DNA from 2 places in the Pseudomonas sp. ZT5P21 genome. Region 2 is predicted to be linked to the other one. Evidence: riboswitches for the same ligand, from Rfam matches in the RefSeq annotation. Region 2 holds a riboswitch; the other holds the start of a gene.
What was found. A riboswitch is a leader RNA that binds a small molecule or an ion and turns the genes downstream of it on or off. The one in region 2 is predicted to bind cobalamin.
Positions count from the first base shown of each region.

Region 1: linked by a shared signal. The riboswitch ahead of cobO (cob(I)yrinic acid a,c-diamide adenosyltransferase) and the one ahead of cobW (cobalamin biosynthesis protein CobW) in region 2 are both predicted to bind cobalamin.

Region 1 is NZ_CM142705.1:4,114,443-4,130,037, reverse strand. Features, by position in the region: gene ACYZT9_RS19125 (C40 family peptidase) at 1-267, shown strand, start outside; gene ACYZT9_RS19120 (C40 family peptidase) at 489-1,025, shown strand; gene ACYZT9_RS19115 (PQQ-dependent sugar dehydrogenase) at 1,054-2,367, opposite strand; gene ACYZT9_RS19110 (hypothetical protein) at 2,448-3,020, opposite strand; cobalamin riboswitch at 3,175-3,408, shown strand; gene cobO (cob(I)yrinic acid a,c-diamide adenosyltransferase) at 3,489-4,100, shown strand; gene ACYZT9_RS19100 (cobyrinate a,c-diamide synthase) at 4,097-5,497, shown strand; gene bluB (5,6-dimethylbenzimidazole synthase) at 5,494-6,144, shown strand; gene cbiB (adenosylcobinamide-phosphate synthase CbiB) at 6,141-7,049, shown strand; gene cobD (threonine-phosphate decarboxylase CobD) at 7,042-8,034, shown strand; gene ACYZT9_RS19080 (cobyric acid synthase) at 8,031-9,482, shown strand; gene cobU (bifunctional adenosylcobinamide kinase/adenosylcobinamide-phosphate guanylyltransferase) at 9,632-10,153, shown strand; gene cobT (nicotinate-nucleotide--dimethylbenzimidazole phosphoribosyltransferase) at 10,150-11,205, shown strand; gene cobC (alpha-ribazole phosphatase family protein) at 11,202-11,777, shown strand; gene ACYZT9_RS19060 (adenosylcobinamide-GDP ribazoletransferase) at 11,780-12,514, shown strand; gene ACYZT9_RS19055 (MarR family winged helix-turn-helix transcriptional regulator) at 12,699-13,103, shown strand; gene ACYZT9_RS19050 (MFS transporter) at 13,156-14,364, shown strand; gene ACYZT9_RS19045 (hypothetical protein) at 14,361-14,483, shown strand; gene ACYZT9_RS19040 (glutathione peroxidase) at 14,539-15,090, shown strand; gene ACYZT9_RS19035 (OmpP1/FadL family transporter) at 15,182-15,595, opposite strand, start outside.
Region 2 is NZ_CM142705.1:2,774,356-2,789,950, reverse strand. Features, by position in the region: gene ACYZT9_RS13045 (phospholipase D-like domain-containing protein) at 1-733, opposite strand, end outside; gene ACYZT9_RS13040 (vWA domain-containing protein) at 914-1,459, opposite strand; gene ACYZT9_RS13035 (ATP-binding protein) at 1,579-2,577, opposite strand; partial or broken gene ACYZT9_RS13030 (metal ABC transporter ATP-binding protein) at 2,624-2,713, opposite strand; gene cobN (cobaltochelatase subunit CobN) at 2,726-6,592, opposite strand; gene cobW (cobalamin biosynthesis protein CobW) at 6,595-7,656, opposite strand; cobalamin riboswitch at 7,758-7,969, opposite strand; cobalamin riboswitch at 8,204-8,431, shown strand; gene ACYZT9_RS13015 (CbtB domain-containing protein) at 8,553-8,747, shown strand; gene ACYZT9_RS13010 (CbtA family protein) at 8,758-9,462, shown strand; gene ACYZT9_RS13005 (cobalamin biosynthesis protein) at 9,459-9,872, shown strand; gene cobM (precorrin-4 C(11)-methyltransferase) at 9,955-10,701, shown strand; gene nfuA (Fe-S biogenesis protein NfuA) at 10,871-11,455, opposite strand; gene ACYZT9_RS12990 (fatty acid cis/trans isomerase) at 11,752-14,037, opposite strand; gene metH (methionine synthase) at 14,194-15,595, shown strand, end outside.

The DNA of each region.
Region 1 (15,595 bases), 1.3 Mb from region 2:
CGCGAAATGATCAACGTGGACGCGCCGTTGGTTGCTCGAAGCGCGCTCAAGCCGGGCGATCTGCTGTTCTTCGCCACCAATGGCCGTCGCGGTCGTGTCAGTCACGCCGGGATCTACCTCGGCGACAACCAGTTCATCCACTCCAGCAGCCGCAAAAGCGGTGGCGTCCGGGTTGATAGCCTCGGCGACAGCTATTGGAGCAAAACCTTCATCGAAGCCAAGCGCGCACTCGCGATGGCCCCAACCGTGGTCACGGCACGCAAGTAATTGTCCTTGCTGTCGCCGCATCTAGTGGCGACATAGCCTTTCTGAAACAGAGTAGGCGGACAACTTGTAAGGCGAACTTAAAGTCTTACTTGAAGTTTGGCGCATAGCCGCTAGAATCCTGATCTATTATTGATGGCAAACCGCCTGCGTCCTGCGCAGGCGGTTTTCTTTTCTGCTCCGTCGGCAGAAAAAAGCCGCAGCCAGATCAGGATGTTCTGCAGATGACAATGTCGGCCCGCCTCGCACTGATGTTCTTCGCAGCGCTGCTCAGCGCCTGCGCCAGCCGCACACCACCGCCTGCGCCGGTAGTTCGCGCGCCGATCGTTTTCAGTTCCGCCCAACCGTTTTCGCCCGAGGCCGAAGACGTGCTGTTTCGTGCGTTGGGCCTGGTGGGTACGCCTTATCGTTGGGGTGGCAACACGCCGGATTCCGGGTTCGATTGCAGCGGCCTGATCGGTTATGTCTACCGTGACGTCACGGGCATATCTCTGCCACGCACCACCCGCGAGATGATCAGCATGCAAGCGGCCAATGTCGGTAAGGAAGGCCTGCAAACCGGTGACCTGCTTTTCTTCGCGACCAATGGCGGCTCTCAGGTCAGTCACGCCGGGATCTATGTCGGCGAAGGTCGCTTCGTCCATGCGCCCGCCACCGGTGGCACCGTGAAGCTCGACAGCTTGTCCAAGGCTTACTGGCAAAAAGCCTACCTGAGCGCCAAGCGTGTATTGCAGCCTGAGCATCTTGCGCGCAATCCTTGATTCGCAGCTATAAGTTGGCCGTTGGAGATTACTTGACCGCCGACACCCGCCACACCTTGTTCCCCACATCATCCGCCACCAGCAAGTCGCCTTGCTGATCAATCACCACACCTACTGGCCGGCCCATGGCTTTCTCCTCTGCATTGAGGAAACCCGTGAGCACATCAACCGGTTGCCCGGTCGGCTTGCCGGCACTGAAGGGCACGAAAATCACTTTGTAACCACTGTGCGGCTTGCGGTTCCACGAGCCGTGCTGGCCGATGAAGGCGCCTTCCTTGAATTGCGCCGGCAGCGTGTTGCCTTCAGCAAACGTCAGGCCCAGTGAAGCGGTGTGCGGGCCGACCGCGTAGTCTGGCGCGATAGCCTTGGCTACCAGGTCCGGTTTTTGCGGCTCAACGCGGATGTCGACGTGCTGGCCGTAATAGCTGTAAGGCCAGCCGTAGAATCCGCCCTCTTTTACGGAAGTGATGTAGTCCGGCACCAGGTCGCTGCCGATTTCATCCCGCTCGTTGACAGCCGTCCATAGAGCACCGCTGTGCGGCTCCCAGGCCAAACCATTTGGATTGCGAATCCCCGAGGCGAAGATCCGGTGATTGCCGGTGGCACGATCCACTTCCCAGATCGCCGCGCGACCTTCTTCCTGATCCATGCCGTTTTCGCCGATGTTGCTGTTGGAGCCTACCGTAACGTAAAGCTTGCTGCCGTCCTTGCTGGCGATGACATTTTTCGTCCAGTGGTGATTCAGCGTGCCGCCCGGCAGATCAACCACTTTGATCGGCTGCGACTTGATTGCCGTGTCGCCATCCTCATAGCGGAAACGCAGCAAGCGGTCCGTGTCAGCGACATACAAGTCATTGCCGACCAGGGTCATACCGAAGGGCGAGTTGAGGTTTTCCAGAAACACCGTGCGGGTTTCGGCGATGCCGTCGCGGTCCTTGTCCCGCAACAGCGTAATGCGGTTAGGGCTCGGTACGCCGGCACCAGCGCGGCCCATGACCTTCTTCATGACCCAGCCTTTAACGCCTTTGCCATCGTCGGGTTTAGGCGGCGCATTGGTTTCAGCGACGAGCACGTCACCGTTCGGCAGCACATACAGCCAGCGCGGGTGATCGAGGCCTTCAGCGTATGCCGTCACTTGAGTTCCCGCCGCCGCTGTGGGTTGCACACCGGCCGGCCAGCCGATCGCCGGGGCAATGTTCACCGTTGGGATCAGGGTTTTGTTCGGTTCTGGAAGTTTGGGCGACGGGCCGGTGCCGTCGGAGACTTGCAGGCTGGCGCTTTCACCGCAGGCGGCGAGCCCTCCGGCGAGGGCGATGACGAGAACGAGCTGGGGCTTGCGCATGCTGATCTTCCCTATAAATGCAGTGACCTGATCAATAGAGAAGCGCAAACCCGCGATGGTTCAACCGGTCAGCCGCGAGCTTACTTGAACAGCACGGCGATACCGGGGTGGTAGTGGCCGGCTTCGTTGCGCAACTTGCGGTAGGCGTAGGGGAAATACCAGGCGACGGCGCAGGTATGTTCCTTTTGCAGGTCATCGACCATGTCCTGGAGTTCTTCCGGGCTAGCGCCGTGCTGGGCTTTTTGCGGTGCAACGAACAGGCAACCGAGTTTCAGGTCGCTGGCGTAGCTGGTTCGCCGGGCGTCGCTGGTGATATCAGCCAGCGCCTGTGTCAGGTTCAGGCTGTTGACTCGGGGCCAGCGCTGCGTGGCCTGAAGGTAAGCGCGCTCTTCGCTGGCGGCGATGAACAGGTCGGCGCGGGCGTTGCGTTCGCCTTCTTCGTTTTGTTTGCGGGTCGGCGTCTGTTGCAGCGTGACCATCTCTGCCATCCAGGCGGCGGCCGAGAGCAAGCCGAGGTTGGCTTTTTCGTCGTACCAATAAGGCGTGTCGTTATCGCCGCGAACGGCGTTGTAACGGTCGATACAGTCAAACCAGCGTTCGAGCACCGGACGCAGGAATTCCAGCTTCGGATTGCTGATGATCATACCTTGCATGTGGCTTACCCTTGTTATTGTGATATGGGGTTGTGGCTCTTTGATATCACCGCTCGAAGTGTGGCACAAGATTGGCGTCAGTTATTTGATCAGCGGCAGTTTTTCAGCCGACGGCTTCCCGGCTTTAATTGACGCTCCACCCCCAACCCTCTAACCTTCGCGGCTTGTTTCAGGTGCTCTGTGGCCTTGGTCGACAGAGTGAAACAGGGAAGCCGGTGAGGCGTTCGTTCAACTGATGAACAACCACGATCCCGGCGCTGCCCCCGCAACGGTAAATGAGTGAACACTGCGCATCAGAGCCACTGTGCCGATATCGACATGGGAAGGCGCGCAGTCAGGCGAAACGCCGCTCATGAGCCCGGAGACCGGCCTGATCCATCCAGCGGCATCACGGTGGGCGATGCCAGGCTTCTTGCCGTCTATTCTTGCGCCTGCCCGCCGTTATCCAGCCTCAACGGAGAGCTCCCCATGACTGATACCCCCGATCGTGACGAACGCCATCTGGCGCGCATGCTGCGCAAAAAAGCCGTGATCGACGAACGCATCGCCAACTCGCCGAATGAATGCGGCCTGCTGCTGGTGCTGACCGGCAACGGCAAAGGCAAAAGCAGTTCGGCGTTCGGCATGCTCGCCCGCTCCATGGGCCATGGCATGCAGTGCGGCGTGGTTCAGTTCATCAAGGGCCGCAACAGCACCGGTGAAGAACGGTTCTTCCGGCGCTTTCCGGAGCAGGTGCGTTTTCATGTGATGGGCGAGGGTTTTACCTGGGAAACCCAGGACCGCCAACGGGACATCGCCGCCGCCGAAGCCGCTTGGGAAGTGTCCCGTGAACTGCTGCGAGACCCGTCGATCGGCCTGGTGGTGCTGGATGAGTTGAACATCGCCCTCAAGCACGGTTACCTCGACCTCGATCGGGTGCTCAGCGACTTGCAGGCGCGTCCGCCGATGCAACACGTGGTGGTCACCGGTCGTGGTGCGAAGCCGGAGATGATCGAACTGGCCGATACCGTCACTGAAATGGGCGTCATCAAGCACGCCTTCCAGGCCGGGATCAAAGCGCAAAAAGGCGTCGAGCTGTGAATCAACCACGTCATTGCCCGGCGGTCTTGATTGCCGCGCCGGCCTCCGGTCAGGGCAAGACCACCGTCACCGCCGCGCTGGCCCGTTTGCATCGCAATCAGGGGCGCAAGGTTCGCGTATTCAAATGCGGACCGGACTTTCTCGACCCGATGATTCTCGAGCGCGCCAGCGGTGCGCCGGTGTATCAACTGGACATGTGGATGGTTGGTGAACAAGAAAGTCGTCGACTGTTGTGGGACGCCGCCGGTGAAGCCGACCTGATCCTGATCGAAGGCGTCATGGGGCTGTTCGACGGCACGCCGTCGAGCGCCGATCTGGCGCGGCACTTCGGTGTGCCGGTGCTCGGGGTGATCGACGGCACCGCGATGGCGCAGACCTTTGGCGCACTCGCGTTGGGGCTGGCGAAGTATCAGCCGGACTTGCCGTTTGCCGGCGTGCTGGCCAACCGCGTCGGCACCTTGCGTCATGCGCAGTTGCTCGAAGGCAGCCTCACTGAAGGCTTGCGCTGGTATGGCGCGTTGTCCCGGGAAACCGGGATTGAATTGCCGAGCCGGCATCTCGGTCTGGTTCAAGCCAGTGAATTGAATGATCTCGATCTGCGTCTTGATGCGGCGGCGGATGCCCTGGCCAGCAGTTGCGAAGTCGCGCTGCCTCCCGCAGTGGAATTCGCCGCGCCTGACGTGATCGCTGCCGAGCCGTTGCTGGCCGGTGTGCGAATCGCTGTTGCCCGTGATGATGCCTTCGCATTCACCTACGGCGCGAGTCTGGATTTGCTGCGAGCCATGGGCGCCGAATTGCTGTTTTTCTCACCGACTCGCGACGCGCAGTTGCCGGAGGCTGATAGCCTCTATTTGCCGGGCGGTTACCCGGAATTGCACCATGTGGCGCTGGCACAGAACACCCCGATGCTCAACGCCATTCGTGCTCATCACGCGGCGGGCAAACCATTATTGGCCGAGTGTGGCGGCATGCTGTATCTGCTCGACTCGCTGACCGATGTCGAAGGCACTCGCGCAGAGCTGGTCGGTTTGCTGGCCGGTGATGCGGTGATGCAAAAACGGCTGGCAGCGCTGGCGCTGCAGGCGGTCGAGTTGCCGGAAGGCTCGCTCCGTGGGCATACCTATCATCATTCGTTGACCAGTACCGAACTTGAGCCGATTGCCCGTGGCCTCAGCCCTAATGGCGGGCGTGGGGCGGAAGCGGTATATCGTGAGGGGCGGATGACGGCTTCTTATGTGCATTTCTATTTTCCGTCGAATCCGAAAGCGATCGCCGCACTATTTCTACCTGACCTTGAGGCCGCCATCGCTGGCAAGCCAGCTCCTACAGTTGACCGTGTATTACCTGCAGAAACTCAAATTCCTGTGGGAGCGAGCTTGCTCGCGAAGAGGCCATGACTGACAACGCATTCAGCCAGGCCGAACGCGCAGCGGTCTACCGTGCCATCGCCGAACGCCGCGACATGCGCCACTTCAGCGGCGGCACCGTCGAGCCTGAGTTGCTCCGGCGCCTGCTCGAAGCCGCGCACCAGGCGCCGAGCGTCGGCTTGATGCAGCCCTGGCGCTTCATCCGCGTCAGCGATCGCGCCCTGCGCGGCAAGATCCGGTTGTTGGTGGAAGAAGAGCGCGTCCGCACCGCCGAAGCCCTGGGCGAGCGCACCGACGAATTCATGAAGCTGAAAGTCGAAGGCATCAACGACTGTGCCGAGGTGTTGGTCGCTGCGCTGATGGACGATCGCGAACGCCACATTTTTGGCCGCCGCACCTTGCCGGAAATGGACATGGCCTCGTTGTCCTGCGCGATCCAGAACTTGTGGCTGGCATCCCGTGCCGAAGGATTGGGCATGGGCTGGGTCTCGCTATTCGAGCCGCAAGCCCTGGCCGACCTGCTGGGCTTGCCCGCCGGGGCCAAGCCTTTGGCGATTCTTTGCCTCGGGCCGGTCAAGGAATTCTATCCGGCGCCGATGCTGGTACTCGAAGGCTGGGCGCAGGCGCGGCCGCTAAGCGAATTGCTGTATGAAAATTATTGGGGAGTGAGTCAATGAGTGTGGCGTTGTTGAGTGTCGCCGCGGTTGCGCTGGATGCGCTGCTGGGTGAACCCAAACGCTGGCATCCGCTGGTGGCGTTCGGCCGTTTTGCCGACCGCATCGAACAACGTTTCAACGGCGGTGGACGCGGCTGGCGCAGCCACGGCGTCACCGCCTGGGTGATCGCAGTCGTGCCGCTGACCTTGCTCGCCACGGCTTTCTCCTGGGCGCCTTATGTCGGCTGGATCGTTGAAATTCTCGTGCTCTATTGCGCGCTCGGCATGCGTAGCCTCGGAGAACACGTGGAGCCGGTTGCCAAGGCGCTGCGCAGTGATGATCTGGACGAGGCGCGCAAACGCGTCGGCTATCTGGTCAGCCGCCAGACCAGTGAACTGGATCAAACCGAAGTCGCCCGCGCCGCCACCGAATCCGTCCTGGAGAACGGCAGCGACGCGGTGTTTGCCGCGCTGTTCTGGTTTGCCGTGGCTGGTGCGCCAGGCGTGGTGCTCTACCGTTTGAGCAATACGCTGGACGCGATGTGGGGCTATCGCAACGAACGATTCGAACGTTTCGGCTGGGCCGCGGCAAAGATCGACGACGTGCTCAACTATATCCCGGCACGACTGGTGGCATTGACTTACGCGCTGCTGGGCAAAACCCGCCTCGCGCTGAAATGCTGGCGTACACAAGGCCCGACCTGGGACAGCCCGAACGCCGGTCCGGTGATGGCCGCAGGTGCCGGTGCGCTGGGTGTCGAGTTGGGCGGGGCGGCGATTTATCACGGTGAATTGCATCAGCGTCCGCCACTGGGGGAAGGCGCGCCGGCGGATGCCGATTCCATCGACCGCGGCTGGCAATTGGTCCAGCGCGGGGTATGGTTATGGCTGCTGATTCTCTGCGTGGGAGCTGAATTCTATGCTTGAACACGGTGGACGGTTGCGCAAGGCGGCGCTCGAATACGGGATCGCCGAAGCCGATTGGCTCGACCTGTCCACCGGCCTCGCGCCCTGGCCGTTTCCGGTCCCGGACATTCCGCTGCGCGCCTGGGCGCGGTTGCCGGAAACCGATGACGGACTGGAGCAGGCGGCCTGCGAATACTACGGTGCCGCGCAGGTATTGCCGGTGGCCGGCTCGCAAATGGCGATTCAGTTGCTCCCCCGTTTGCGCCGGGTCGGCAAGGTCGGCGTGCTGTCGCCGTGTTACGCCGAGCATGCCGAAGCCTGGCGCCGCAGCGGCTACATCGTGCGTGAAGTGTTGGAGCAGGAAGTCGACTTTTTCATCGACAGTCTCGACGTGCTGGTGGTGGTCAACCCGAACAATCCCACCGGCCTGAGCCTGACCCCGAGCCGTCTGCTTGATTGGCATTCCAGGCTGGCCCAGCGCGGTGGCTGGCTGGTGGTGGACGAGGCGTTCATGGATAACACGCCACAGCTGAGCCTGGCGCCGTGTGCCCATCAGGTCGGGTTGATCGTGCTGCGCTCTTTCGGCAAGTTTTTCGGTCTGGCCGGTGTGCGGTTGGGATTTGTGCTGGCGGAGCGCAAGTTGCTCAAGTTGCTCGCCGAACAAGTCGGACCTTGGGCCGTCAGCGGACCGACTCGTGTGGTGGGCCATGCCTGTTTACTGGATACCGAAGGGCACGCCAGGCAGCGCGCGCGTACCGAAGAAGCCAGCGAGCGTCTGGCGCTGCTGCTGGAAAAACACGGTTTTAAACCTCAGGGCGGTTGCGCCTTGTTTCAATGGCGGATGACCGAGCGCGCCGAAGAGCTGCATGAATTCATGGCACGGCGCGGCATTCTGCTGCGGTTGTTCGCCCACAACAGCAGCCTGCGTTTCGGCCTGCCTGGCGAAGAGGCCGACTGGAACCGACTCGATCAGGCGTTCGAAGCCTATGCCAAGGAAACCCGATGACCACGTTGATGGTGCAAGGCACCACCTCCGACGCAGGCAAAAGCACACTGGTGACGGCGATGTGTCGCTGGGTCACGCGTCAGGGTGTGCGCGTCGTGCCGTTCAAGCCACAGAATATGGCGCTCAACAGTGCCGTGACCGCGGACGGTGGCGAGATCGGACGTGCGCAAGCGGTGCAGGCTCAGGCCGCCCATCTCCAACCGCACACCGACATGAATCCGGTGCTGCTCAAACCCAATAGCGACACCGGCGCTCAGGTGATCATTCATGGTCGCGCCGTCACGACGATGAACGCGGTCGCGTATCACGACTACAAAGCCATCGCCATGCAAGCGGTGCTGGCCTCCCATGAGCGGCTGAGCGCGGCGTATCCGGTGGTCATGGTCGAAGGCGCAGGCTCGCCGGCCGAAATTAATCTGCGCGCCGGGGACATCGCCAACATGGGTTTCGCCGAGGCGGTGGATTGCCCGGTGGTGCTGATCGCCGACATCAATCGCGGCGGCGTGTTCGCGCATCTGGTGGGCACCCTGGAACTGCTGTCGCCGAGCGAACAGGCCCGGGTCAAAGGCTTCATCATCAACCGTTTTCGCGGCGACATTGCCTTGCTGCAACCTGGTCTCGACTGGCTGGAAGCGCGCACCGGCAAACCGGTGATCGGCGTTATGCCGTACGTGATCGACCTGCACCTGGAGGCCGAGGACGGCATCGACCAGCGCCAGACCGCCAAGGCCGATCAAGTGCTCAAAGTGGTGGTGCCGGTCTTGCCGCGCATCAGCAACCACACCGATTTCGATCCGCTGCGCCTGCACCGGCAAGTGGACCTGCAATTCATCGGCCCCGGTCAGGCAATTCCGCCCGCTGACCTGATCATTCTTCCCGGCTCGAAAAGCGTGCGCAGCGACCTCGCGTATTTGCGCGCCAATGGCTGGGACACCGCCATCGCCCGGCATTTGCGCTACGGCGGAAAAGTACTGGGGATTTGCGGCGGTCTGCAGATGCTCGGCGAGCAGGTACACGACCCGCTGGGACTCGAAGGCGCGCCGGGCTCCAGCGCCGGTCTGGGTTTGTTGGCGTTTGAAACGCAGCTCGAAGAAGAGAAGCAACTGCGCAATGTGCGCGGGCGTTTGGCGCTGGAGAATGCTGAAGTCAGTGGCTATGAAATTCACGCCGGCGTGACCACCGGGCCGGCGTTGGAAAATGCCGCCGTGCAGCTGGGCGATGGTCGTTGCGAGGGTGCGCAAAGCGTCGACGGGCAGATTTTCGGGACTTATCTGCATGGCCTGTTTGAATCGCCAGCGGCGTGCAGTGCGTTGTTGCGGTGGGCGGGTTTGCTGGATGTACAGGAAGTGGATTACCACGGATTGCGTGAGCGCGATATCGAGCGGCTGGCGGATTTGGTGGAGAAGCATCTGGATACCCGATTGCTGCGTGAGCTCTGCGGGATTTGAGGTGGCCGCACTGCCCTCATCGCGAGCAAGCTCGCTCCCACGGGTCCCGTGGGTGAACAAAAAATTTGTCGAACAGGCTCGGTCCCTGTGGGAGCGAGCTTGCTCGCGATGAGGCCGGCACAGTCACCGAAGATTTTAAGGAATGAACCATGCTGCAACTGATCCTCGGCGGCGCCCGCTCCGGCAAAAGTCGTCTAGCCGAGAAACTCGCCTCCGACAGCGGTCTGCCCGTGACCTACATCGCCACCAGCCAACCGCTGGATTGGGAAATGAACGAACGGGTCGCCCATCATCGCGTCCGTCGTCCGGCTGAGTGGGCGTTGATCGAAGAGCCTGTGGAACTCGCCCGTGTCCTGCGCGAAACCGCCCGCGCCGATCGTTGCCTGCTGGTGGATTGCCTGACCCTGTGGATGACCAATCTGCTGATGCTCAACGACACCGAGCGACTGACTGCCGAGCGCGAAGCCTTGCTGGACTGCCTGGCTGAATTGCCGGGTGAAATCATTTTTGTCAGCAACGAGACCGGAATGGGTGTCGTGCCGCTGGGCGAATTGACTCGCCGCTACGTCGATGAAGCCGGTTGGCTGCATCAAGCTCTGGCCGAACGTTGTCAGCGAGTCGTCCTGACCGTCGCCGGCCTGCCCCTGACTTTGAAAGGAACTGCGTTATGACTCAATCCTGGTGGCTGAACCCGTGCAAGCCGATTGACGCCCGAGCCATCGAGCAGGCTGAAGCACGGCAACAGCAATTGACCAAGCCCGCCGGTTCCCTTGGGCGGCTCGAGTCGCTGGCGGTGCAATTGGCCGGGTTGCAGGGGCAAGTGAAGCCGAGCCTGGATCAGCTGTGGATCACGATTTTTGCCGGTGACCATGGCGTCGTCGCTGAAGGCGTGTCGGCGTTTCCCCAGGAAGTCACCGGGCAGATGCTGCACAACTTCGTCAGCGGTGGCGCAGCGATCAGTGTGTTGGCGCGCCAGCTCGGGGCTCCGCTTGAGGTGGTCGACCTCGGCACGGTGACGCCATCGTTGAATCTGCCGGGCGTGCTTCACCTGAATATCGGTGCGGGCACCGCGAATTTAGTCGACGGCCCGGCCATGACTCAAGTCCAGGGTGAACTTGCCTTGCAGGCCGGTCGTGACAGCGTGCAGCGTGCCCTCGCGACGGGCGCGCAGTTGTTCATCGGTGGCGAGATGGGCATCGGCAACACCACGGCAGCCAGTGCGTTGGCCTTTGCGTTGCTGGATTGCCCGGTGGTGCACTTGACCGGGCCGGGCACCGGCCTGAACGCGGCGGGTGTCAGCCATAAAGCCCTGGTCATCGAACGCGCTTTGGCCTTGCACAGCGCTCAGCGTGGAGACGTGCTGCAAACCCTGTTTAACCTCGGCGGTTTCGAAATTGCAGCGTTGGTCGGCGCGTATCTGGCGTGTGCCCAGGAAGGCGTCGCGGTGCTGGTGGATGGGTTCATTTGCAGCGTCGCCGCGTTGGTGGCGGTGCGTTTGAATCCTGACTGCCGCCAGTGGCTGTTGTTCGGTCATCGCGGCGCCGAGCCGGGTCATCGACACGTATTGGAAACCCTGAACGCCGAACCTTTGCTGGACCTCGGTCTGCGTCTGGGCGAAGGCAGCGGCGCCGCGTTGGCCGTGCCGTTGTTGCGTCTGGCCTGCGACCTTCACGGGCAAATGGCGACGTTCGCCGAAGCGGCCGTGGCGGATCGTCCGGCATGACCTTGCGTCTCGACCTGTTGCGCCACGGCGAAACCGAACTCGGCGGCGGCCTGCGCGGCAGCCTCGACGATGCGTTGACCGACACAGGCTGGGCGCAGATGCGCACGGCGGTGGTCGAGCAAGGGCCTTGGGATCGTTTGATCAGTTCGCCGCTGCAACGCTGCGCGCGATTCGCCGAAGAACTGGGTGCGCAACTGGGGCTGCCGGTGCAGTTGGATAAAGATCTGCAGGAACTGCATTTTGGTGCTTGGGAAGGGCAGAGTGCGGCGGCGCTGATGGAAACCGATGCCGAAGCGCTGGGCCTGTTCTGGGCCGACCCTTATTCGTTTACGCCACCTCAAGGGGAGCGACTCGAGGATTTTTCGGCGCGGGTGTTGGCGGCTGTCGCTCGATTGCATGTGGCGTATGCGGGCGAGCGTTTGCTGCTGATCAGCCATGGCGGCGTCCTGCGTTTGTTGCTGGCGCAGGCGCGGGGCTTGCCACGTGAGCAATTGCTCAACGTTGAAGTCGCGCATGGTGCGCTGTTTTCTCTGAGCGTCGAGACTGGCGTCATCCTCAAGGAAGCGATCTGATCATGCTGCCGTTCTGGATCGCCCTGCAATTTTTGAGCAGCCTGCCGATTCGTCTGCCGGGCATGCCGGCGCCACAGGAATTGGGGCGTTCGCTGCTGTTCTATCCGCTGGTGGGGCTGCTGTTCGGCGGGATCTTGTGGGCGCTAGACTGGCTGTTGCTAGGCACGCCGTTGCTGCTGCACGCCGCACTGTTGCTGAGCATTTGGGTGTCGCTCAGCGGGGCGTTGCACCTCGACGGTCTGGCCGATAGCGCGGACGCCTGGCTCGGTGGATTCGGCGACCGTGAACGCACACTGACGATCATGAAAGATCCACGTAGCGGCCCGATCGCGGTGGTGACGTTGGTGCTGGTATTGCTGCTCAAGTTCGCCGCGTTGCTGGCATTGATCGAGCAGCAGCAAAGCGTATTTCTGATCATCGTTCCGTTGATTGGCCGCAGTGCGTTGTTGGGGTTGTTCCTGACCACGCCTTATGTGCGTGCCGGTGGTTTGGGGCAGGCGCTGGCGGATCATCTGCCGCGTTTGGCGGGTAAGCGGGTGCTGGCGGCGAGTGCGTTGGGTTGTGTTCTGATTGCAGGTCTTAGCGGTGTTTTTGCGGTGGTGTTGGCAGCGCTGGTGTTTGTCTGGTTGCGGCATGTCATGTTGCGGCGATTGGGCGGGACGACGGGCGATACGGCGGGGGCGTTGCTGGAATTGCTGGAGGTCGGGGTGTTAGTGGGGTGGGTGTTGGTCAGATGATCAATGTGATGAATTCTGGCCCCTTCGCGAGCGAGCCCGCTCCTACAGTAGAGCGGCTGCGGACATGGAACTTGCGTTCGACGCCGATCAAGTGTGGGAGAGGGCTTGCTCGCGAAAGCGGATAACTCCCGATAATTTCAATCTGTAACTTGATTTAACACACTCGCGGGTATATACACGCACCATGCTCGACTCCCAATGTTTATGCATCAACCTGCGTCGCGCCGCCCGTGGCGTCAGCAGGCACTATGACGGCGCTCTCGACGGCTTCGGAATTAACGTTGCCCAGTATTCTTTGTTGTGCAATCTGCAGCGTCTGAACCAACCAAGTATTTCCACCCTGGCGGAAGCCATGGGGCTGGATCGCAGTACCCTCGGGCGAAACTTGCGAGTGCTTGAGGGAGAAGGCCTGGTCACGCTGGTCGAGGGCGAAGACATGCGCAATCGCATCGTCAAGCTGACCGAGGCCGGCGCGGATCGCCTGACAGCGGCTTTGCCAGCCTGGGAGGCGGCGCAGCAGCGGCTGGTTGATCGACTGGGCGCCGAAAAACGCGAAACCTTGTTGAAGCTGCTGGACGAACTGGCCTGACGCCGGTTTTTCCGATCTTAAGCGGGTATATACCCGCTACCGGAGAATAAGAATGACATCGATGTGGCGTACGTGCGGTTGGGTTCTGGTGGGGAGTGCGCTGATCCTTGCGTTGTCTCTGGGTGTGCGACACGGCTTCGGGCTGTTCCTGGCGCCAATGAGTGCCGAATTCGGTTGGGGACGCGAGACGTTTGCGTTCGCCATCGCCCTGCAGAACCTGATCTGGGGGTTGGCGCAGCCCTTTACCGGTGCGCTTGCCGACCGCTTCGGCGCGGCGAAAGTGGTGCTGATCGGTGGCGTGCTCTACGCATTGGGTCTGCTGTTCATGGGCTTGTCCGATTCGGCAGTGACCCTGTCGCTTAGCGCCGGTCTATTGATCGGTATCGGGCTGTCGGGAACCTCATTTTCGGTGATCCTCGGCGTGGTAGGCCGCGTGGTGCCGCCAGAGAAACGTAGTATGGGCATGGGCATCGCCAGTGCTGCCGGCTCCTTTGGCCAGTTCGCCATGGTACCCGGCACGCTGGGTTTGATCGGATGGCTCGGCTGGTCGGCGGCATTGCTGGCTCTGGGCCTGCTCGTTGCGCTGATTGTGCCGCTGGTGAGCATGCTCAAGGACAAGCCGTTGCCGGTCCTCGGTCATGAGCAAACGTTGACCGAAGCGCTACGCGAAGCCTGTTCCCATTCGGGGTTCTGGTTGCTGTCGTTCGGCTTTTTTGTCTGTGGTTTTCAGGTGGTGTTCATCGGCGTGCACTTGCCGGCGTATCTGGTGGATCGACACCTCCCGGCTACCGTGGGTACCACCGTGCTAGCGCTGATCGGGTTGTTCAACATCTTCGGCACTTACACGGCGGGCTGGCTCGGTGGACGAATGTCCAAGCCGCGCTTGCTTACCGGTCTGTATTTGCTGCGGGCCGTGGTAATTGCGCTGTTTCTGTGGGCGCCGGTCACGACAACTACTGCTTATCTGTTTGGCATGGCCATGGGCTTCCTGTGGCTGTCGACCGTTCCTTTGACCAACGGCACCGTGGCGACCTTGTTCGGCGTACGAAATCTGTCCATGCTCGGTGGGATCGTTTTCCTGTTCCACCAGCTCGGATCGTTCCTCGGCGGTTGGTTGGGCGGGGTGGTGTATGACCGAACCGGGAGCTATGACTTGATCTGGCAGGTAGCGATTCTATTGAGTCTGTTGGCTGCTGCCCTGAACTGGCCGGTGCGTGAGCAGCCGGTGGTGCGCCTGCAAACCCGGTTGAGTGCGACATGAACAGTCTCTGGTCACAAATCGCTGTCGCGGCGGCCGGAGCCTTGCTGCTGGTTCTGGCATGGTGGGGCTGGCATCAGGGCGGGCTGGCGTTGATGCAATTGGGCATGGGCGCTTGCTAGCACGGTGTGAGGGCGAGTAAGTTGGTTTCAGACGACTTCTCAAGGAGGCATGTACATGCTGATGCGCTGGCTCGCCGTTCCCGCGTTATTGATGGCGTTTACCGGCTTGGCGCAAGCCGCTGAATGCCCGGAGCTTTTGCAAGGCTCGTTGCCGAAGCTACGCGCCAAGGAAACGATCGACCTTTGCCAGCGCTTCGCCGGTAAACCGCTGGTGGTGGTCAATACCGCGAGCTTTTGTGGGTTCGCCCCGCAGTTTAAAAGCCTTGAGGCTCTGAATCAGCGTTTTAAGGCGCAGGGGCTGGAGGTGATCGGTGTGCCTTCCAACGACTTCAAGCAGGAGTCCAAGGACGGCGAAGAGACCGCCAAGGTGTGCTACGTGGATTACGGCGTGACCTTCACCATGACCGAGCCGCAGAACGTTCGTGGTGATGACGCGACACACTTGTTCCAGGTTCTCGCTGCGCAGAGCGATGCACCGAAGTGGAATTTCTACAAGTACGTAGTCGATCGCAAGGGCAAAGTGATCGCCAATTTTTCCAGCCTCACCAAACCCGACGACCCCGAATTTATCGAGGCAGTGGAAAAAGCACTGGCCTCACAACCCTGATCGGCGCCCACTAAAAAGCCCCGCCTCTGTACAAGAGAGCGGGGCTTTTTCGATGCATGCGGCGAGTGGTTCAGGTCCGCCAAAAAAATCATCAGAAGCGGTAGGTCGCACCGATACCCAAACCGTTTGCCGAGTTCTCATACTTGGCGCTGTAGGTCTGGCGGCGGTTGTCGTCGTTGATCTTGACCGACTCTTCGACCAGGTACGAATACGCGACGTCGATGGTCAGATCGTCGGTCGGGCTCCAGCCAGCGCCCAGGCTGAAAATCTTGCGATCGCCAGTCGGGATGCGAGGGGAACGGTTTTCGTTGTTGGTCGGAGCCTGATCGACGGAGAAACCGGTGCGCAGGACCCATTGCTTGTTCACTTGATACGAAGCACCAATGGCGTGAGCCCAGGTGTCGTGCCAGTTCTGCTCTTCGGTGATGGTGCCAAACCGGCTGTTCAGAGCAGCAGGAACGCCACTGTTCTCAACGCTGATTTCTTTCAGGCGGCTCCAGCGAGT
Region 2 (15,595 bases):
TTTTTTCCAGGCTGGTTTCGTTGATGGCGGTGGCGTCATCGCCGGGTTGCGCGTGATACAGCACGCGAACCTTCACACCCCGTTCGAACGCTGCATTGACGGCATCGACGACAATTTCCAACTCGTATTCGTAAATGGCAACGTCCAGCGCCCACTGACCATCCACCGCCCGCTCGATAAACCCGAGCAAACGCCCGAGCAGACCATTTTCCAGCCATTGCCGAGGGGCGTCGGGCCAGGCTTCGATGGGCAGGTTTTTGTGGGTGCTGATCAGCGCATCGAGGTCGGGAAATTTGCGCTGGAACGCCTGACTGGCGGCCACCGCGCGGTTGAAGATCACGCTTTGATTGTGCGGCAGGCCATTGTCGGACGTGACGGTCACCTCCAGGTATTCGCCCAGTTGCGGTGCGTCAGCACTGCCGTACGCCAAGTAAATCCGGTAATGGATCGTCATCCCTGGATTGACTGCGTAATCGGCCCAGCGAAATTTCTGCAACGGCGCGAGATCGCTCGGGGTGGCGTGGAACTGCGGGAACGTATGGGCCTTGCCGGGGAACGTCAGGCTGTTGAACAGGAACAACCAGGGCTTGCTGCCTTGCTGTTTTTCGATGGCGAAACCCAGCAGGCCCGTGCGACGGGATTCGGCCACGTCCATGGCCAGTAGCACGCCGTTGGTGCCGGCGTAGGCTTTGACGCGGAAATCGTCCTGACTGTTTGTGGCTAGAACACGCATGCTTCACTCCTGTGAATGGCTTGCTTTCAGAGCATAGGCAGCGATGCAGATTAGCCGTGATTATCCGAAACCGGGGTGATGCCATCGCGAGCAAGCTCGCTCCACAGGATTTGTGAAGACTGAAAATCTAGTGTGGGAGCGAGCTTGCTCGCGATGGGGCCACAGCAGAAACCCAAATACTCAGCCTGAAATCAGCTCATCAATATGTCGATATTCAGTGCTTAGCTGCTCTGCCAACAGCCTGCTTCGACCTAAACGAATCGGCCCGCGCTCGATATCGATCAGCAGCCCCGGACACTCCAGCGCCGGCAACATCGGCCAATCCTTCAACCGGCCATCAGTCACCAGCAACAACCGTTGCTGTTCCGCCGGAAAACGTTTTTGCCGTGCGCTCAGCCATTGTCTCGCCTCGCCGAGCGCAGCCAGCAACGGCGTGCCACCGCCCGCGCCGAGGCCATCGAGCCAGTGGCGTAAGCCGGTGGATGCTTTCAACCCCTGCACTTGCCACGTGGGTGCTTGACCGCTGGCCGTCAACAACGCCAGTCGCGCGCGTTGGCGGTAGGCGTCATCGAACAGTTGCGCCAACAAACCCTTGGCATCGCTCAATGCCTGGTGGCGGCGCGTCGAGGCCGAGGCGTCGACGATCACCAGCCACAATTCGTGGGGCGAACGGGTGCGCAAATGAAACAGCACATCCTGGCGTTGACGAGGACGACCATTGAGCAAGGTGCCGGGCCAGTTGACCAAGCCGCTGCGCGCGGCGTGGCGTTTGCCCAGTTTGCCGTTGTCCAGCCGTCCGGCGCGGGGTCTGGCATTCGCCCCCGCATCAGATCGAGGGCGAATGCCTAGGGCTTTTTTGGCCAGCTCGGCACTTCACGCCGGGCACCGACCGGCAGCGCCTGGGCGGGCATTTCGCCCCACTGGCCCTGGCCTTCGCTCGGGCTGGAATGTTGGGGTGCGGGTTGCCGGGACTGCTGCGGCGCCGGCGGAGACTGTTCGCGACGACGGTGGCGCAAGGCGAATTCAGCGACCGCGTCGATGTCGTCCTCGGCAATGGCGCTCGCACCCCGCCACGCCGCATGGGCACGGGCTGCGCGCAACCAGACCAGATCGGCGCGCAGGCCATCGACGCCCGCGGCAAAACAGCGCTCGGTAATCTGCGCCAGCGCTTCATCGTCGAGGGGAATGCTCGCCAGTGCGCTGCGCGCTTTCTCACAACGTTCGCGCAAGGATTGCTGCTGGCGCTCCCACTCGGCGCAGAACCTTTGCGGATCACTGTCGAAATCCAGACGCCGACGGATGATCTGACCACGTTGCGTCGGTGCGGTATGGCCACTGAGCGCGACGTTCAATCCAAAGCGGTCGAGCAGTTGTGGCCGCAGTTCACCCTCTTCCGGGTTCATCGTGCCGATCAGCACGAATTTCGCCGAATGCCGATGGGAAATGCCGTCTCGCTCGATCAGGTTGGTGCCGCTGGCGGCCACGTCGAGTAGCAGGTCCACGAGGTGATCGGGCAGCAGATTGACTTCATCGACGTACAGCACGCCGCCGTCAGCCTTGGCCAACACGCCGGGAGAAAATTGCGCGCGACCTTCGCTCAGGGCCGCGTCGAGGTCGAGTGTGCCAACCAGACGTTCTTCCGTGGCACCGAGCGGCAAGGTGACGAATTGACCGCTGGCGAGCAAATCCGCGAGGCCGCGGGCCAAAGTGGATTTGGCCATGCCGCGCGGGCCCTCGATCAGCACGCCGCCGATTTTCGGGTCGATGGCGGTGAGGTACAAGGCCAGCTTCAAGTCATCGGCGCCGACCACGGCGGAGAGCGGGAAATGCGGGGTGTCGGTCATCTTAAATACTCGGTCATGGTCGGTGGTATCACAGGCACCTCAATCCCTGTGGGAGCGGGCTTGCTCGCGAATGCGGTGGGTCAGCCGACATCAATATTGAATGATCCACCGCTTTCGCGAGCAAGCCCGCTCCCACAGGTGAAGGCTGTCAGCCGTCTTCTTCTATGTCCAATAACAAATTCTCCAGGGCCTCGCGGTACTCGCCCGGTTCCTTCCACATCCCGCGCTGCTGCGCTTCCAGCATGCGTTCGGTCATGTCGCGCAAGGCATGCGGATTATGTTCGCGAACAAACTCGCGGGTCGCCGGATCCAGAAGGTAGGCATCCGCCAGCAACGCGTACTGGTGGTCGTCGATCAGTTGCGTCGTCGCGTCGAAGGCGAACAGGTTATCGACCGTGGCCGCCAGTTCAAACGCACCTTTGTAGCCGTGGCGCTTCACGCCGTCGATCCACTTTGGATTCGCCGCCCGGGAGCGGATCACCCGGTTCAGCTCTTCCTTCAAGGTACGGATTCTCGGCAAGTCCGGTTGGCTGTGATCGCCATGGTAACTGGCCGCTGCTGCGCCGCTCAGACTTTCCACGGCGGCGAGCATGCCTCCCTGGAACTGGTAGTAGTCGTTGGAATCGAGCAAGTCATGCTCACGGTTGTCCTGGTTTTGCAGCACGGCCTGAACCTGGCTCAGGCGTTGGGCGAACTGTTCGCGGGCGGCGGTGCCTTCGTCCGTACCGCCGTAAGCGTAGCCGCCCCAGTTCAGGTAAACCTTGGCCAGGTCCTCGCGACTTTGCCACAGACGACCATCGATAGCGCCCTGCACACCCGCGCCGTACGCGCCGGGTTTGGCGCCGAAGATGCGCCAACCCGCCTGACGTTTTGCCACCTCTTCATCGAGGCCCGATTGCAGTAACGCTTCACGCTCGGCGCGGACCTTGGCCGCCAAAGGGTTGAGATCGTCGGGCTCATCCAGCGCGGCGACCGCTTGCACGGCGGCGTCGAACAGACGGATCAGATTGGCAAACGCATCACGGAAGAAACCGGACACGCGCAAGGTCACGTCGACCCGCGGGCGGTCGAGCAAACTCAGCGGCAGAATTTCAAAATCATCGACGCGCTGACTGCCCGTCGCCCAGACCGGGCGCACGCCCATCAGTGCCATGGCTTGCGCGATGTCATCGCCACCGGTGCGCATGGTCGCGGTACCCCAGACCGACAGGCCGAGCTGACGCAGATGATCGCCGTGGTCCTGCAAGTGCCGCTCAAGGATCAGGTTCGCCGACTGGAAACCGATGCGCCAGGCGGTGGTGGTTGGCAGGTTGCGCACGTCCACCGAGTAGAAATTGCGCCCGGTCGGCAGCACGTCCAGACGACCGCGACTTGGCGCGCCGCTAGGGCCGGCCGGCACGAAACGACCGCTGAGGGCGTCGAGCAGACCGCGCATTTCGGCGGGACCGCAGGCGTCGAGCCGAGGAGCGACCACTTCGCGCAGGCTCTCAATGATGGCGCTGACGTCGGACCAACACGACTCCTGTGGGAGCGAGCTTGCTCGCGATAGCGGTGGGTCAGGCAAATCAATGTCGACTGACACTCCGCCTTCGCGAGCAAGCTCGCTCCCACAGGGTCCGGGGATGGCATGAGGCTGGTTTAGTGCCTGCTCGATCAGTTGAGCGGCGAACAATTCCAGGCGTTCGCGGGTATCGCCGGCCGTGCGCCAGACTTCATCGTTGAGGGTTTGCAGTTCCAATGGACGCGGCCCTGTCCACAAATCGGCCAACGCACAATCCAGCGGATCGAAACCCAATTCAAACGCCTTCGCCAACGCCCGCAACAAACTCGATTGCGCCCCTCGCCCGTCGCCACGGGGTATCCGCAACAGCGCCAACAAGGTATCGATACGCAAACGCCCAGTCGGCGACTCGCCGAACACATGCAGGCCATCACGGATTTGCGACTCTTTCAAATCGCACAGATAAGTGTCCAGACGCGGCAGCCAGATCGCCGCATCGGCATCGCTGTCGAGCTTGTCGTCCAGTTGCAGTTCGCGGTCGATGTGCGTGTCGCGTACCAGTTGCAGGATGTCGCGCTGCAATTCCCGGGCGCGACGCGGATCAAGAAATTGCGCTTCGTAATATTCGTCGGCCAACAGCTCGAGATTACGCAGCGGGCCGTAGGTTTCGGCGCGAGTGAGCGGCGGCATCAGGTGATCGATGATCACCGCTTGCGTGCGACGCTTGGCCTGAGCGCCCTCGCCCGGGTCGTTGACAATAAACGGATAGATATTGGGCAGCGGCCCGAGCAGCGCGTCCGGCCAGCAGTTTTCCGATAGCCCGACGCCCTTGCCCGGCAGCCATTCGAGGTTGCCGTGTTTGCCGACGTGGATAACGCCGTGAGCGCCGTAGGTGTTGCGCAACCAGAAGTAGAACGCCAGATAGCCGTGGGGAGGCACCAGGTCCGGATCGTGATAGACCGCGCTCGGGTCAACCTGATAACCGCGCGCCGGTTGAATACCGACAAAGGTCAGGCCGAAACGCACCCCGGCGATCATCATCCGCCCGCCACGGCACATCGGGTCACTTTCCGGCGTGCCCCAGCGTTCCAGCACGGCTTGGCGGTTGGCCTCGGGCAAGGCGTTGAACATCAAGGTGTAGTCGTCCAGCGCCAGGCTTTGATGACACGGACGCTGGTCGAGCGTATCGAGGTCGTTGCTGACACTGCCGAGCAATTGCTGGATCAATGCGGTGCCGCTGCCCGGCAGTTCGGCGGGCAGCGGATAACCTTCTGCGTGCAACGCACGGAGGATATTCAACGCAGCGGCGGGTGTGTCGAGGCCGACGCCATTGCCGATGCGCCCGTCGCGGGTCGGGTAGTTGGCGAGGATCAGGGCGATGCGTTTTTCGCTGTTCGGCAACCGCGCCAGATCGATCCAGCGCCGCGCCAGTTCGGCGACAAAATCCATGCGTTCAGGTGCAGGCCGGTAGCAAACGACGTCGGACTGACTGCGTTCGCTGCGCCACGCCAGGTCCTTGAAGCTGATCGGGCGGCTGATGATCCGCCCGTCCAGTTCGGGCAACGCAATGTGCATCGCCAGATCCCGCGGACCGAGGCCCTGCTCGCTGGCACGCCAGCCGGGTTCGTTGTCCTGGGCGCAGATGGCCTGGATCACCGGGATGTTGCGGCGAAACGGTCGCAAATGTGGCGCTTCGGGGCTGGACTGGGCGAAACCGGTGGTGTTGAGAATCAACCCAGCTTCGACTTCGTCCAGCAGGTCCTCGACCACCGTCAGGCAGCCGGGCTCCTTCAAACTGGCCACGGCAATCGGCAAGGGGTTCAACCCCGCCGCTTGCAAACGCTGGCAGAAAACATCGATGAACGCGGTGTTTGCCGCCTGCAAATGCGAGCGGTAAAACAGCACCGCCGCCACGGGTTGACCAGCCTGCCAGTCGGCTTGCCAATCACTCAATGCGGCGGGGCTTTTTTGCGGGTGGTAGATCGCGGTACGCGGCAGTGTTTGCGGTTCGGCCCACGCATAGTCGCGCTCCAGCCAGCGATTGGCCAGGCAGCGAAACAGGTCGAGGGCGTTGGCCATACCGCCCTGGCGCAGGTAATGCCAGAGCCGATCACGGTCTTCTGCCATCACCGTGCTCAGGTCGCTGAGCTCCGGATCCGGGCGATCATCGCCGGGCACCAGAATCAGCTGCACGCCGCGCTGCGAAAGCTCGACCAGTCGCTCAATGCCGTAGCGCCAATAGGCAATGCCGCCATGCAGCGAAATCAGAATCACCTTGGCGTGGCGCAGCACTTCATCGAAATACAGGTCGACCGACGCGTGGTTCTGCACCTGCATCGGGTTGGCCAGGCGCACGCTCGGGTAATCGTCGGGCAATTGCTGCGCCGCTTCGGCGAGCAGCGCCAGGCTGGAATCGCCGCTGCACAGGATCACCAGCTCGGCCGGGGTTTGTCCAAGGTCGGCGATGTTGTCATCCGACACGAAACCGCCGGGCTGGGTCCTGAGCAGGTGCATGGCTAGACGCTGAGCGCGGCGCGCAATTGCGCTTCGAGTTGCGCGGCGTCCAGCGCCTGGCCGATCAATACCAGACGCGTGGTGCGCGCTTCATCGGCGCCCCACTGACGATCGAAATGCTTGTCGAAACGCGTGCCCACGCCTTGGATCAGCAGACGCATCGGTTTGTTCGGAATCGCGGCGAAGCCTTTGACGCGCAGGATGCCGTGCTTGACCACCAGTTGGGTCAGCGCGTCCAGCAGCAGGCTTTCGTCGGCTTGTGGCAGTTCGATGGAGATGGAATCGAAGGCATCATGATCATGATCATCTTCGCCTTCATGGTGGTGATCGTGATGGCTGTGGCGGCTGTCGATGTGTTCTTCGGAACCGGCGCCGAGGCCGATCAACACGTCCAGTGGCAGACGACCGCTGCTGGCTTCGATGACTTTTACCGCTGGCGGCAGTTCTTCGGCGACTTCCCGGCGTACGCGGGCCAGGTCTTCCGGGCTGATCAGGTCGGCTTTGTTGAGGATCACCAGGTCGGCGCTGGCCAGTTGGTCGGCGAACAGTTCATGCAGCGGCGATTCGTGGTCCAGGTTCGGGTCAAGTTTGCGCTGGGCGTCCACTTGATCCGGGAAGGCGGCGAAAGTGCCGGCGGCAACGGCCGGGCTGTCAACCACGGTGATCACCGCATCAACGGTGCAGGCGCTGCGGATTTCAGGCCACTGGAAGGCTTGAACCAGAGGCTTGGGCAAGGCCAGGCCCGAGGTTTCGATGAGGATGTGATCGAGGTCACCGCGACGGGCAACCAGTTCGCGCATCACCGGGAAGAATTCTTCCTGAACCGTGCAGCACAGGCAGCCGTTGGCCAGTTCGTAGACGCGGCCGCTGGCTTCTTCTTCGGTGCAACCGATGGAGCACTGCTTGAGGATTTCGCCATCGATGCCCAACTCGCCGAACTCGTTGACGATCACCGCGATGCGGCGGCCTTGGGCATTGTCGAGCATGTGCCGCAGCAAGGTGGTTTTGCCCGAGCCGAGGAAGCCGGTAACGATGGTAACGGGGAGTTTGGCCAGTGTTTTCATCGGATGCCCTTTGGCAAGGTGGCGGGCATACGGGACGACAATCGCTGCGACGGATGCGCGCGCGGAAGAGTTCGCCACCGGATCACCCCGCCCGGTTGTAGTGAGAAATCTGTGTCGAGGCAGGTCTCCTGGCTGACGGCTTGCCAGGCGCTAACCTGGCATTCGCTGCGCCTTCCCGCGAACCTTTGCACAGGGTTTGCAGTGGCGTGGCAGCGAACATCACCGTTCACAGTTGCGGGGGCAGCCGCGGCATCGACCGCGTTCCCTTCTTAGCTTCGGCAAACGCCGAAGAACCTCGAAAGCGCAAGGCTACGCATCGTATTGGGGCGGGTCAATGTTCGTGAGGCACTCGCGATCCCTTGTGGCGAGGGAGCTTGCTCCCGCTCGGCGGCGAAGCCGTCGTAAAACTTGCTTGCGAGTTATGCCTGAAGCAATGTTGGGGGTCGCTTCGCAACCCAGCGGGAGCAAGCTCCCTCGCCACAGGTACCAGTCTCGGTTTCGAGTTGAGAACTCCTGCCAATTGACGCCCAACCCTCGCCCATGCTCTCCTACTCAGCTTGTTACGGGTGCCCTTCACAGGGTGAAACGGGAAACCGGTGAATCATGTGCTTTACTCAAAGCCATGTCAGTCCGGTGCTGCCCCCGCAACGGTAAGCGAGCGAAGCGTCAGATCCACTGTGTCAGCAGTTCGGCATGGGAAGGTGATGCTTGCAGGTTTCGGTTAATGCCAAAGCCCCTCGCGAGCCCGGAGACCGGCCCGCAACACACAGTGACGATTGCGTTCACTGAATAACAAACCCGCGGTGGGCGGGCGCTGTTTGAACTTCTGCGTGCCCGATTCGCAGGGGCCTTCCATGCGCTCTATATCACCCGCTGACAGACCAGAGGGAAGCGCCATGTCGATCATCAGCAGCACCGGCCACACATCAGCCAGCACCACCACCACGACCTTGACTCAACGCCTGACCGCTGCCGCCTGCGCATCGATCCTTGGCGCGTGCCTCGTGTATTTCGCCGGTTTCTCGCACATCGAAGCCGTGCACAACGCCGCGCACGATACCCGTCACAGCTCCGCTTTCCCGTGCCATTGAGACCTGCCACATGATCAAGCGTATTGCGCAAACCGCAGGGTTCACCGGGTTGCTGGCCGCCCTGCTGCTGACCCTGCTGCAAAGCTTCTGGGTCTCTCCGCTGATTCTGCAGGCCGAGACCTACGAGAAATCCGGGCCGGCTGCTGTTGAAGTTCATGAACACGCCGCCGGCACCGCCGCTCACACCCACGATTCCGAAGCCTGGGAACCGGAAGACGGCTGGCAGCGCGTGCTGTCGACGACCGGCGGTAACCTGGTGGTTGCAGTGGGTTTCGCCCTGATGCTCGCTGGCCTCTACACCTTGCGAGCGCCGACCAAAACCTCGCAGGGTCTGCTTTGGGGCTTGGCCGGTTACGCAACGTTCGTGCTGGCTCCGACCCTCGGCCTGCCGCCTGAACTGCCCGGCACTGCCGCGGCGGATCTGGCACAACGGCAAATCTGGTGGATCGGCACTGCAGCGTCCACCGCTGCCGGCATCGCGCTGATCGTGTTCAGCCGTCACTGGTTGATGAAGATCCTGGGCGTGGCGATTCTCGCCGTTCCTCACGTCATCGGCGCGCCGCAACCGGAAGTGCACTCGATGCTCGCGCCGCAAGCCCTGGAAGCCCAGTTCAAAATCGCTTCGCAGCTGACCAATGTGGCGTTCTGGCTGGCCCTGGGCCTGATCAGCGCCTGGTTGTTCCGACGCAAAAGCGATGGCCAATACCCCGCATGACGGATACTGGCACAGCGCCGACTTTGGTGGTCGGCCTGGGCTGCCAGCGCGGCTGCCCTGTCAGCACGCTGCGGGCGTTACTCGATCAGGCGTTACAGGCGCATCAAATCGGGCTTCACCAGATCAAGGCCTTGGCCAGCATCGACCTGAAGCGCGAAGAACCTGGTCTGATCGAGCTCGCCGCACAACTCGAACTGCCCCTGATGTACTTCAGCAGTGAGCAACTGGCCGGTTATCAACCGCGACTCAGCCACCGCTCGGACATCGCTTTTGAACGCACCGGCTGCTACGGCGTAGCGGAAAGCGCCGCCCTTGCCCTCGCTGAACAATTGGCTCAGTCACCGGCAAAACTGCTGATCTCGCGACAAAAATACGCCCAGGCCACTCTGGCATTGGCCTACGCTGCGTAAAACCCTCGATAATCCGCGCCTTCGATTATGAGCAATCTTCATCTGAGGCGTTGCCCAGCCCCTTTTCTGACAGGAAACGACGATGACCGTCTACTTCATTGGCGCAGGTCCCGGCGACCCGGAACTGATCACCGTCAAAGGCCAACGGTTGATCCGTAGCTGCCCGGTGATCATCTACGCCGGCTCCCTGGTACCCGCCGCCGTGCTGGAAGGCCACCGCGCCGAACAGGTGGTCAACAGCGCCGAACTGCACCTGAAAGAGATCATCGAACTGATCAAGACCGCCCATACCAATGGGCAGGATGTGGCGCGGGTGCATTCCGGCGATCCGAGTCTGTACGGGGCGATTGGCGAGCAGATTCGTTATCTGCGTGAACTCGACATTCCATTTGAAATCATCCCCGGTGTCACCGCCACGGCAGCCTGTGCGGCACTTTTGGGCGCTGAGCTGACTTTGCCGGACGTGTCACAGAGCGTGATTCTGACGCGCTACGCCGACAAGACTGCAATGCCCGCCGGTGAGGAGCTGGGGAGCCTGGCGCAGCATGGCGCGACCATGGCGATTCACCTTGGGGTCAATCATCTGGAAAAAATCCTGGTTGAGTTGCTGCCGCATTACGGCGCGGACTGTCCGATTGCGGTGATTCACCGGGCAACCTGGCCGGATCAGGATTGGGTGGTGGGGACGCTGGCGGATATTGCCGGGAAGGTTGAGGCGAAGGGGTTTCGGCGTACGGCGTTGATTTTGGTGGGTCGGGTGTTGGGCAGTGATCACTTTAGTGAGTCATCGCTGTACCGTGCCGGGCATGCACATCTTTACAGACCTTAGGGCCCCATCGCGAGCAAGCTCGCTCCCACATTGGATTTTCAGCGCAAACACATGCTGCCTACAACAAAGATCATTGTGGGAGCGAGCTTGCTCGCGATGGGGCCAGTGATTTTTACACATAAAAAAACGGCACTCACGGGTGCCGTTTTTTCATGTCGCAGCGAACACCTTAGTAGTAGGCGTTTTCTTTCTGCGTGTGGTCGGTCACGTCACGCACACCCTTCAGTTCGGGAATGCGCTCGAGCAAGGTGCGCTCGATGCCTTCACGCAGGGTGACGTCCGCCTGGCCGCAGCCCTGGCAACCGCCGCCGAACTTCAACACGGCGATACCGTCGTCGACCACATCGATCAGGCTGACCTGACCGCCGTGGCTGGCAAGCCCCGGGTTGATCTCGGTCTGCAGGTAATAGTTGATGCGTTCATTGACCGGGCTGTCAGCGTTGACCATTGGGACTTTGGCGTTTGGCGCCTTGATGGTCAACTGGCCGCCCATGCGGTCGGTCGCGTAGTCGACAACCGCGTCGTCCAGGAAAGCTTCGCTGAACGAGTCGATATACGCCGTGAAGCTTTTCAGCCCCAGCGCGGTGTCTTCTGGTTTTTCTTCGCCCGGCTTGCAGTAGGCAATGCAGGTTTCGGCGTACTGGGTGCCAGGTTGGGTGATAAAGACGCGGATACCGATGCCCGGGGTGTTCTGCTTGGAGAGCAGATCAGCCAGGTAATCGTGGGCGGCGTCGGTGATGGTAATAGCGGTCATGGAAACTCCTCGCAGGCTTGCGCGCAGTTTACGCCAATCATCGCGCCACACAAAGTCCTAGTATTTATGTCAGGAAAGCGCCAGCTCGCCACGGCCAAATGCGTCAACATTGACAGCCCTCTCGATCGCACTCCACAAATCCCCGCAAATTCCCTGTGGGAGCGGGCTTGCTCGCGAAGGCGGAGTGTCAGTCGACATTGTTTTGTCTGACACACCGCCTTCGCGAGCAAGCCCGCTCTCACATTAATTCAGCGGTGCCTTAAAGTGCCGACACCGGCACACCACAAAAAAGTCGATCAAAGATTCTCGTAGCGGTTCATGTCCAGCACGCCCTCTTCCACCGGGTCGGTTTCCTGGACGTACTGGCTCAGGTCATGGAAGTAGAACCAGAACTGCGGATGGCTACGGCGAATTCCCCAGCGCTCGACGATTTTTTCGAATCGGTTGGCGTCCCGGGTATTTTCCATCGCCTCTACGAACGCTGGCACCTGATCGGCGGGAATGTTGAACATGAAGTTCGGATAGCTGCTGAGTACGCCAGGGAAAAGGGTGAGCGTGTCGAGCCCCGGTTGGTAACGCAGCGACTCGCCCAACAGGAACGCCACGTTGCTGTGCGCGCGGTTGCGCAACAGGCTGTAAACCTCGCGCTCGCCACTCGCCGTTTCGATACGCAGCATTGTTGCTTCCGGCAACTGATCGATGACTTTCAGTCCGGCGGCAGGACGCGACGTCAGGCGGCTCAGGGCCTGCTCGGCACTCTGCAACGCCGGATCAATGTTCGGCCGTGAGCAATACGCCCCGTCACAACGGTTGATCGGATCGGGCCTGGCATTGAGCTCGCCGTAACGGCTCAGCAGTTGCATTGCAAAGTCGCGTTTCGGGTCTTTCTCATCGAGCTTCAGCGCGGTGGGTTTGTCGTTGTCGATGGCTTCATAGTCCAGCCACATCTTGAATTTGCCGCCGCGCTGGTACCAGTCGTCGAGGTAGCCGTCCCGCGAATCGGCGGGCATCAGACGCAGGAAGTTCTGCTCGGCGCCATTGCGGATCAGGTCGAAGTACAGGCGCGTTTGCGCTTGATGGGAAACGTTGCCGAACACATCGAAATTGACTGCCAGCTGATAATACGTGCGTTCCAGCAGCGGGAAATCGAACAGCCACAGCGTTTGTGGCACATCGCCGATCAGACCCTTGTTCACTGAGGCGCTGTCGAAATGCCGGAAAATGCTCAGCAACGCATTGTCGTTTCCAGCCCACAAGGTCGACCAGCTCGGCGCCGGTGAATCAGCGTAGTAGTCGCGGCGCAGCGCCTCGTATTCGTTGCGCTTGTCGCGGTAGTCATGCCACAGGCTCAGGACACTGCCAACGTCATCGTTCTGCCCGGGCATGGCCAGCAACGGCGTGGCCTGGCCGCGATAATTGGGGTCAGTGATGTAGAGGTCGTGTTCCGGTGCCTGGAACAGCGCCCAGAAATGATCGCGGATCACGTCGGTCGCGATCTGACCGCGGCAGACCGGCCCACGAATAAAGGTGCGCACGAAGTATTCGGCGTTATCGAGCATGAACTGATACCGCGCCTGCGCCGGGATCGCCTCGAAGGTGCTGAACGGGTTGGCCCGGCGCTCCGGACCGTAACCCGGCAAGGCGTTGACTTGCCAGCTGCCGTTGTAGAACAGGCTTTTGATCCGTGCCATCTTCGCCGCGCTGAGCGGGTAGGTGATGTGGGTCTTCTGCACGATCACGCCCTGCACCGGCCACAAACGGTAATACACCTGGGTTCCCGGGTCATCGTTCGGGCGGCGGGTGTTGATCAGGTCAATCGGTTGCCCCGTCGGCGTGCGCGAACGCACCCACTGAAAGAAATGCCCCGGCTCGCCATCCTTAAAGTAAATGTGGGCGAGGAACCAATGCTCGAACAACCAGCGCCCCACCAGACTCTGCCGGGCGCCCGGCGAGTTGAGCAGGTTTTCCCATTGCACCACTTGCAAGGCTTCCTTCGCAGAGGGAACCAGACCTTGCTTATCGATCGGCGCACCCGAGGCCAGCCAGCGTTGCAACGTCTGGTACTGCTGATCGGTCAGGCCGGTGACCGCCAGCGGCATGCCTTCCTTCGGATGAGTGCCGGCGTAACCGTCGAACTCGGCCGGCATCGCGCACCTGTTCTCACGATTCAAGCCCAGGACGATGTCTTCCGGCAATTTGGCATTGGGTGTCAGAGGTGTTTTGTGACCCAGTTCCAGCATCCGCGCCATCAACGCGGCCTGGCTGCCCTGTGTGTCGAGCACCGAGTAGAAGCCCTTTTGCTGCCAGGCGCGCTTGCCGAAAGCGTCATAGAACAACCGGGCCGGGGCCGCCGCCTGACTTCGCTCTCCGTCGTAGACCGGATTCTTGGTCGCGCCACGGACCGCCCCTTCACCACTGCCCAGGTTCAATTGACACGCGGAGTCATAGCAGGCGTGGCAGGCGACGCACTTTTCGGTGAAGATCGGTTGTATGTCGCGGCTGTAGGAAATGGCCAGACCTTGCGCAACGGCACCCCAGCTTAAAAACAGCATAAATATGCTGGTGATGACGCGATACGCCATGTCTGCGTTCCTGATCCTGGAAAATGCCGGGCGATTCTACCGGGCCATCCCCCCTCGCAACATGAGCGATATTCATGCAAAAACCGCACATGCTCTAAAAGCGCACAGGTTTGTTATGATCCCGGCCCTTCGTCATGGTCTTTTCGAGTAGTCCCAATGTCCGATCGCAGTGTTCGCCTTCAAGCTCTCAAGCACGCCCTCAAAGAGCGCATTCTGATTCTCGATGGCGGCATGGGCACGATGATCCAGAGCTACAAGCTCGAGGAGCAGGATTATCGTGGCAAGCGCTTTGCCGACTGGGCAAGCGATGTCAAAGGCAACAACGATCTGTTGGTGCTGACGCGCCCGGACGTGATCGGTGGCATCGAAAAGGCCTACCTGGATGCCGGCGCTGACATTCTGGAAACCAACACCTTCAACGCTACCCGGATTTCCATGGCCGATTACGGCATGGAAGAACTGGCCTACGAACTGAACGTAGAAGGCGCTCGCCTGGCGCGCAAGGTCGCCGACGCGAAAACTCTCGAGAACCCGGACAAGCCTCGCTTCGTCGCCGGCGTGCTCGGCCCGACCAGCCGCACCTGCTCGCTGTCGCCGGACGTCAACAACCCCGGCTACCGCAACGTGACCTTCGATGAACTGGTGGAGAACTACACCGAGGCCACCAAAGGCCTGATCGAAGGCGGCGCCGACCTGATCCTGATCGAAACCATCTTCGACACTCTTAACGCCAAAGCCGCGATCTTCGCCGTGCAAGGGGTGTTCGAAGAGCTGGGCATCGAACTGCCGATCATGATTTCCGGCACCATCACCGACGCCTCTGGTCGTACTTTGTCCGGCCAGACCACCGAAGCGTTCTGGAACTCCGTCGCCCACGCCAAACCGATCTCGGTCGGCCTGAACTGCGCCCTCGGCGCCAGCGAACTGCGCCCGTACCTGGAAGAGCTGTCGAACAAGGCCAGCACTCACGTCTCCGCGCACCCGAACGCCGGCCTGCCTAACGAATTCGGCGAGTACGACGAGCTGCCGTCGGAGACCGCCAAGGTCATCGAAGAATTCGCCCAAAGCGGTTTCCTCAACATCGTCGGCGGCTGCTGTGGCACCACGCCGGGCCACATCGAAGCCATTGCAAATGCCGTGGCGGGTTATGCGCCGCGTGAAATTCCGGACATTCCGAAAGCCTGCCGCCTCTCGGGTCTGGAGCCGTTCACCATTGATCGCAGCTCGTTGTTCGTCAACGTCGGCGAGCGTACCAACATCACCGGCTCGGCCAAATTCGCCCGTCTGATCCGCGAAGACAACTACACCGAAGCCCTGGAAGTTGCCCTGCAGCAGGTCGAGGCCGGCGCCCAGGTGATCGACATCAACATGGACGAAGGGATGCTCGATTCGAAGAAGGCCATGGTGACCTTCCTCAATCTGATTGCCGGTGAACCGGACATCTCTCGCGTGCCGATCATGATCGACTCCTCGAAGTGGGAAGTGATCGAAGCCGGCCTGAAGTGCATTCAGGGCAAAGGCATCGTCAACTCGATCAGCATGAAAGAAGGCGTTGAAC